One region of the Streptomyces sp. V1I1 genome, then DNA from elsewhere that is predicted to be linked to it. Evidence: riboswitches for the same ligand, from Rfam matches in the RefSeq annotation. Region 1 holds a riboswitch; the other holds the start of a gene.
What was found. A riboswitch is a leader RNA that binds a small molecule or an ion and turns the genes downstream of it on or off. The one in region 1 is predicted to bind glycine.
Positions count from the first base shown of each region.

Region 2: linked by a shared signal. The riboswitch ahead of gcvT (glycine cleavage system aminomethyltransferase GcvT) and the one ahead of gcvP (aminomethyl-transferring glycine dehydrogenase) in region 1 are both predicted to bind glycine.

Region 1 covers NZ_JAUSZH010000001.1:7,116,745-7,120,646, reverse strand. The annotation lists gene gcvP (aminomethyl-transferring glycine dehydrogenase) at 1-1,938, opposite strand, end outside; glycine riboswitch at 2,120-2,217, opposite strand; gene QFZ67_RS33350 (PRC-barrel domain-containing protein) at 2,320-2,715, shown strand; gene QFZ67_RS33345 (DNA polymerase IV) at 2,625-3,902, opposite strand, start outside.
Region 2 covers NZ_JAUSZH010000001.1:2,410,071-2,413,972, reverse strand. The annotation lists gene glyA (serine hydroxymethyltransferase) at 1-592, opposite strand, end outside; gene gcvH (glycine cleavage system protein GcvH) at 604-981, opposite strand; gene gcvT (glycine cleavage system aminomethyltransferase GcvT) at 1,043-2,167, opposite strand; glycine riboswitch at 2,316-2,413, opposite strand; gene QFZ67_RS11435 (AAA family ATPase) at 2,562-3,254, shown strand; gene QFZ67_RS11430 (enhanced serine sensitivity protein SseB) at 3,360-3,902, shown strand, end outside.

The sequences.
Region 1 (3,902 bases):
CTCGTCGCGGTACTGCTCGATCTTGGCGCGCAGGTCCTCGATGTCCACCTCGCCGTCGTCGGCGGTCTTCACCACGACGACCTTCATGCCCGCCATCACGGCGCTGGCGGCGTTGGTGCCGTGCGCGGAGGACGGGATGAGGCAGATGGTGCGCTGGTCGTCACCGTTGGCGCGGTGGTACGCGCGCACGGCGAGCAGACCCGCGAGCTCGCCCTGCGAACCGGCGTTGGGCTGGATGGAGACCGCGTCGTACCCGGTGACCTCGGCGAGGCGCTCCTCCAGCTCATGGATGAGCGTGAGGTATCCGGCGGCCTGCTCGACCGGCGCGAAGGGGTGGATCTGCCCGAACTCCGGCCAGGTGACCGGCTCCATCTCGGTGGTCGCGTTCAGCTTCATGGTGCAGGAGCCGAGCGGGATCATGCCGCGGTCCAGCGCGTAGTCGCGGTCGGCGAGCTTGCGCAGGTAGCGCAGCATCGCAGTCTCGGAACGGTGCTGGTGGAAGACGGGGTGGGTGAGGTAGTCGTCCGTGCGCAGCAGGGCGGCCGGCAGGGTGTCGTCGGTCGCCGCGTCGAGCACCTCGACGTCGGCCTCCACGCCGAAGGCGGCCCAGACGGCGGCCAGTTGGGTACGCGTCGTGGTCTCGTCACACGCGATGGAGAGGTGGTCGGCGTCGACGAGGTGAAGGTTGACCCCGCCCTCACGCGCGGCGGCCACGACGTCGGCGGCCTTGCCCGGCACCCGTGCGGTCAGCGTGTCGAAGTACGCCCCGTGGACGACCTCGACGCCACCGGCCCGCAGCCCCTCGGCGAGGATCGCGGCGTACCGGTGGGTGCGCTGCGCGATCCCCCTGAGCCCCTCCGGGCCGTGGTAGACGGCGTACATCCCAGCCATCACGGCGAGGAGTACCTGGGCGGTACAGATGTTGCTGGTGGCCTTCTCGCGGCGGATGTGCTGCTCACGTGTCTGCAGCGCGAGCCGGTAGGCCTTGTTGCCGTCCGCGTCCACCGAGACGCCGACGAGCCGGCCGGGCAGGCTGCGCGCGAACTTCTCGCGTACGGCCATGAAACCGGCGTGCGGGCCGCCGAAGCCCATCGGGACGCCGAAGCGCTGCGTCGTGCCCACCGCGATGTCGGCTCCCAGCTCGCCGGGCGAGGTGAGCAGGGTGAGCGCCAGCAGATCGGCGGCGACGGTGACGATCGCGCCGAGCTCGTGCGCCTGCTCGATGACGGGCTTGATGTCGCGTACGGCACCGGAGGCGCCCGGGTACTGCAGCAGCACGCCGAAAACGCCGCGCTCCGCGATCTCGGCCGGGATGCCGTCACTGAGGTCGGCGGTGACGACCTCGACGCCGGTGGGCTCGGCGCGGGTCTCGATCACCGCGAGGGTCTGCGGCAGGGTGTCGGCGTCGACCAGGAAGACGCCGTTCTTGACTTTGCCGACCCGGCGGGCCAGCGACATGGCCTCGGCGGCGGCCGTGGCCTCGTCGAGCAGCGAGGCGCCGGAGGTGGGCAGTCCGGTCAGGTCGGCGACCATCGTCTGGAAGTTGAGCAGCGCCTCGAGCCGGCCCTGGGAGATCTCCGGCTGGTACGGCGTGTACGCGGTGTACCAGGCCGGGTTCTCCATGACATTGCGCAGGATCACGGGCGGCGTGAAGGTGCCGTAGTAGCCAAGGCCGATCATGGGCGCAAGCACCTGATTGCGGTCGGCAAGCGTGCGCAGCTCGGCGAGCACATCCGCCTCGGTACGCGCGCCCGGGAGGTTCAGCGCCTCCGCGCTCTTGATCACATCAGGCACCGCGGCGGCGGTCAGCTCGTCGAGCGAGCCGTAGCCCACCTGTGCCAGCATCTTCGCCTGGGCCTCGGCGTCGGGCCCGATGTGGCGCTGCTCGAAGGGGGTGCCTCGCTCAAGCTGGGAGAGCGGAATGCGGTTGGCGGTCATTTAGGAGGCCTCCTGGTCTGACACGACCGGCGAGGGGCACCACGGCGCGGATGCCCGGACGGCCTCCCCCTCTGTCATCTCAACCTGAGAGTTTCACCGGGGCGCGCGCATGCCACGCTCCGGCTTTCACCGTCGGTGAGAGCGGATGCCGTCCGACGCCCGCCCTGCTTTCCAGAGTGACCTCGTCCGTGCGGTACAGGGGCCTGAGAGATTCCGGGGAGGATTTGCTCCTTCGGCGCCGCCGGTACTTTCACCGGTGGACTCTCCCGCACGGGGTCAGCAGCCGCTTGCCAGCCTACCAGCGCGCCCCCTCGTCGATCGCTCAAGTGGCCGACACCCCCGATGTGCACTTTTGTAGTATTTAAACAGCAGTTGCGACCTATTGGAGGGACCGTGCAGACCGATATCGATCCGCGCAGCCTGATCGGCCGCAAGGCGTTCGACCGCAACGGCCACAAGATCGGGACTGTGGACGAGGTGTACCTGGACGATGCCACGGGAGTGCCCGAGTGGGCGGCCGTGCGGACCGGCCTGTTCAGCCGGGACGCGTTCGTCCCGCTGGAGCCGAGCAAGCTGGTCGACGACACTCTGCATGTCCCGTACGAGCGCTCGCTGATCAAGGATGCCCCGGACTTCGGAGTCGGCCGCCATCTCTCCCCGGAGCAGGAGCTCCAGCTGTACCACCACTACGGCCTCGACCTCTCCGAGGCCCCCGAGACGCCCGCTCCCTCCTCTGGAGACCGGTCCTTCGGTCGCGTGGCCGGCCAGGAGGACTGACCCGCACTCTCCACCGCCGCGGGCAGCGCGACGAGCGGCAGCGGATCGGAGGGCTCCAGATCGGGGTCGTCGACCCGGAAGGTGCGTACGCGCCCCGGCGGCGACCCCGGTTCCTCGAACCGGACGGTGACGCGACCGAGCCCGCTGCCCTGCACCCATCCCGCCCCGTACTCGGCATGCCGCACGTCGTGCCCCGCGGCCCAGCGCCGCGCCGCGAGCGCCTCGTGCTCTGCCCCGCCTGCCCCGACTTCTGCACCCGCCCGGGCCCCGGCCGCGACCCCGGCTCCGGCGCCTGCCTGTGCTCCGGCTCGGGCTCCTGCCCCGGCTGCGGCTCGGGGCTCTGCCCCGGCCCCCGCCGCGGCGAGGGCCTCGTGCGTCTCCCGCTCGCCCTCGGCCGCCTCCTCGTGCGCTTCGCGCTCGGCCTGCTCATCAGCCGCGGCCTGGGCGAAGAGATCCTCCTGGGTGTAGTCCGCGAGCCCCGTCACGCCCACCCCCAGCAGGCGCACCCCGCCCGTGGTGTCCACCGCCTCCAGCAGCCGCCCGGCGGCCTCCCGCACCACCGCCGGATCGTCCGTCGGCCCGCGCAGCGTCTCCGAGCGGGTCAGCGTCGAGAAGTCGTACCGCCGCACCTTCAGCACGATGGTCCGCCCCGAGTGCCCGGACGCCCGAAGCCGCTGCACACACCGGTCGGCCAGCCGCTCCACCTCGATCCGCACCCGCACCCGGTCGTGCAGATCCACATCGAATGTGTCCTCCACCGACACCGACTTCGCGTCCCGCTCGGCCACCACCGGCCGGTCGTCGTACCCCATGGCCATCAGGAACAGCGAGGTCCCGTGCGCCTTGCCCAGCAGTCGTACGAGCTCGTCCTCGCCCGCCTCCGCCAGCTCGGCGACCGTCGTCATCCCGGCCCGCCGCAGATGCTCCCCGGTGGCCGGCCCCACCCCCGGCAGCGTCCGCACCGACATCGGCCCGAGCAGCTCACGCTCCGTACCGGGCTCTATGAGCAGCAGGCCGTCCGGTTTCGCCTGCTCGGAGGCGATCTTGGCGAGCATCTTGGACCCCGCGAGCCCGACGGACCCCGTCAGCCCGGTGACGGCGAGAATGTCTCCGCGCAGCCGCTCACCGGCCACGCGCGCGGAAGCCGAGTCATCGGCCGAGCCCCCCGCCTCCAAGTCGACGAAGGC
Region 2 (3,902 bases), 4.7 Mb from region 1:
GATACGCGCCGACCTCGTCGGCGATCCGGCGGAAGGCCGCGAAGTCCAGGTGACGCGGGTACGCGGACCAGCCGGCCACGATCAGCTTCGGCTTCGACTCCTTGGCGAGCCGTTCGACCTCGGCCATGTCGACCTGACCGGTGGCGTCGTCGACGTGGTACGCGACCACGTTGTAAAGCTTGCCGGAGAAGTTGATCTTCATGCCGTGGGTCAGGTGCCCGCCGTGGGCGAGGTTCAGACCCATGATCGTGTCGCCCGGCTTGAGTAGCGCGAACATCGCGGCCGCGTTCGCCTGGGCGCCCGAGTGCGGCTGGACGTTGGCGTGCTCGGCGCCGAAGAGCTCCTTGATGCGGTCGATGGCGATCTGCTCGACGACATCGACGTGCTCGCAGCCGCCGTAGTAGCGGCGGCCGGGGTAGCCCTCGGCGTACTTGTTGGTGAGGACGGAGCCCTGCGCCTCCATGACCGCGACCGGAGCGAAGTTCTCCGAGGCGATCATCTCGAGGGTGGACTGCTGACGGTGGAGCTCGGCGTCGACAGCGGCGGCGACGTCGGGGTCCAGTTCATGGAGAGGGGTGTTGAGAACAGACATGCCATACGTCCTTAGGAGCCGGAGAACTCGGTGTACTCGTCGGCGGAGAGCAGGTCCTTCGGCTCCTCCGCGACGCGAACCTTGAAGAGCCAGCCGCCCTCGAAGGGGGCGGAGTTCACCAGCGAAGGGTCGTCCACCACGTCCTGGTTGGCCTCGACGACCTCACCGCTGATCGGCGAGTACAGGTCGCTGACCGACTTGGTCGACTCCAGCTCGCCGCAGGTCTCGCCCGCGGTCACCGTGTCACCGACCTCCGGGAGCTGTACGTACACCACATCGCCGAGCGCGTTGGCCGCGTGCTCCGTGATGCCGACCGTCGACACGCCGTCCTCGGCGGGCGACAGCCACTCGTGCTCCTTGCTGTAGCGCAGCTGCTGGGGGTTGCTCATGGCCTGAATTCTCCTGTACGCGGGGGAGTGCTGCTGAACGGGCGTGGTGTGGTGCTGAAGATCACTTCTGGCGCTTGTAGAACGGCAGCGCGACGACCTCGTACGGCTCGTGGGCGCCGCGGATGTCGACGCCGACGCCCTCGGTGCCGGGAGCGGCGTGCGCCGCGTCCACGTACGCGATGGCGATCGGCTTGCCCAGCGTCGGCGACGGGGCGCCCGAGGTGACCTCGCCGATCACCTGACCGCCTACGAGGACCTGGTAACCGGCGCGGGGGACCCGGCGCCCCTCGGCGATCAGGCCGACGAGCTTGCGCGGGGGGTTGCTCCCGGCGCGCTCGGCGGCGGCCTCAAGGGCCTCACGGCCGACGAAGCGCCCGCCATTGGCCGTCTTCTCGAACTTCACGACCCGGCCCAGGCCCGCGTCGAACGGGGTCAGCGCGGTCGTCAGCTCGTGCCCGTACAGCGGCATGCCCGCCTCCAGGCGCAGCGTGTCGCGACAGGAGAGGCCGCAGGGGATCAGACCGGCCGGCGCTCCGGCGTCGGTCAGCGCCTGCCAGAGCTTCTCGGCGTGCTGCGGCTCGACGAAGAGCTCGAAGCCGTCCTCGCCGGTGTAACCGGTGCGGGCGATCAGCGCCGGGACGCCGGCGACCGTGCCGGGCAGGCCCGCGTAGTACTTCAGCCCGTCCAGGTCGGCGTCGGTCAGCGACTTCAGAATGCCCGGGGACTCGGGGCCCTGGACGGCGATCAGGGCATACGCGTCACGGTCGTCGCGCACCTCGGCGTCGAAGCCCTCCGAGCGCTCGGTCAGAGCGTCCAGGACGATCTGCGCATTGCTCGCGTTGGCGACGACCATGTATTCGGTATCGCCGAGGCGGTAGACGATCAGGTCGTCGAGGATCCCGCCGTCCTCCTGGCAGATCATGGTGTAGCGGGCGCGGCCGACGGCGACGCCGCCGATGTTGCCGACCAGTGCGTAGTCGAGGAGGTCGGCGGCCTGCGGCCCGGTGACGGTGATCTCGCCCATGTGGGAGAGGTCGAAGAGGCCGGCCTTGGTGCGGACGGCGTTGTGTTCGTCGCGCTCACTGCCGTACCGCAGCGGCATGTCCCAGCCCGCGAAGTCGGTCATGGTCGCGCCCAGCGCACGGTGCAGGGCGTCGAGGGCGGTCAGACGGGGGGCGTTGCTCATAGATGTGGCTCCCAGGGCATGCTGGCGAGGACAATCCTCCCCATCTGTCATCGGAACCTGAGAGGTTCGTCGCGACCGCACGTATTGGTGGTCGTGACTTGCACCTTGGGTGGAGCCACTCGACAGCGGCTCGCTTTTCAGATCTGCCTCATCACACGCGGTACGGGGCCTGAGAGATTCAAGGGAGGGACTTGCTCCTTCGGCGCCCGGCGCACACAGTGGCCAGGACTCTCCCGCGTGGATTCAAGCGGCCGGTATGCAGTTGGCGCGCACATCATTGCACGCATCGTGGCGGAGTGGGGCGACAGGCCCTCGGCTGCAATATGGTTGTGCCGCATTACCGTTTCTTTACACTTCATGGGCAAGGGTGGGTAACCCGACATGGGGGAGGGTGATGACGTTGCAGCGCTCCGAGGCGTACGCGACGACCGCGGGGGTGCCCGCCCCGCCGGGCGCGGCCGCTCGGCGGCGACTGGCCGAGGTGCCCGCGCCCGTGCTGCGTGACCTGAGAGACCGCTCGGGTCACAGCCCGCGCAGTCTGGTCTTCGCCGCCGGTGACGTGGTGGTCGTCTCCGGCCTGCCCGGCAGCGGAAAGTCCACGCTGATCCAGCGCGCGGCGCGCGGCCGCGGCATCGACTCCCAGGACACCCGGGACCGGTGGGAGGCGCGGATGCCCAAGCTCCTGCCGTACGCCGTCTACCGCCCGCTGGTCCGGATCGCGCACTACGCCGGACTTCGGCGCGCGCTGCGCTCCGGCGAGAGCGTCGTCGTACACGACTGCGGCACCCAGGCCTGGGTGCGGCGCTGGCTGGCCCGCGAGGCGCGCCGCCGCGGCCGCGGCCTGCATCTGGTGCTCCTCGACGTCACGCCCGCGGTGGCCAGGGAGGGCCAGCGCGAGCGCGGCCGCGGAGTGTCGGGGTACGCGTTCGCCCGGCACCGGCGGGCGGTGGGCCGTCTGGTCGGCGACGCGGAGGCCGGGCGGCTGCCCGCGGGCTGCGCGTCGGCGGTGCTGCTGGACCGGGACTCGGCGGGGGTGCTCTGCCGGGTCGGTTTCGAGGAGTCAAAAGCAGGCCCGTCCGGCGATTGAGGACAATGGGGGCCGAAGGCCGCGCCCCCACCCGCCCCGGCGGACCCCCACGGCGTTAGGGTCGTGGCGCGCAACCGTGGGAACGCAGGGGGAGAAGGACAGCACATGCAGACACCGGAGCATCCGCATCCGCATCCATACGGCGGCTGGCCGGCGAACGAGCTCGAAGAGGTGCTCGCCGCATCCCTCGGCAACCCCTCCGCCGGAGGCCGCCTCGTCGAGGTGCTCGGCCGCAGCCAGATCTGGGTGCCGCTGCCCAACGGCGGTGGTCCGGACAGCCCCGACCTCGATCTGCCCACCATGGAGATCGACGGGGCCGCGTACGTCCCGGTCTTCAGCTCCGAGCAGCAGTTCCTGCATTGCGTCGGCAGCCATATGCCCTTCACCGTCGCCCCCGCCCGCGAATTCGCCCGCGGACTGCCCCCGCAGCTCGGCATCGCCGTGAACCCGGGCGGCACGGTCGGCGCCCCGCTGCCGCCGCCCGCCGTCGCCGAGCTGTGCCGGGTGGGACGCACGCCCCTCGACGGTCCGGCGACCGGCGGCCGGGTGCGGCTCTTCGAGCCCGACTGGCAGGAGGAGCCGGTGGACTTCCTCGCCGCCGCGGCCGGTGAGTTCGAGAGCTCCGGCGTCGTCGTCACCGCCCGCCGC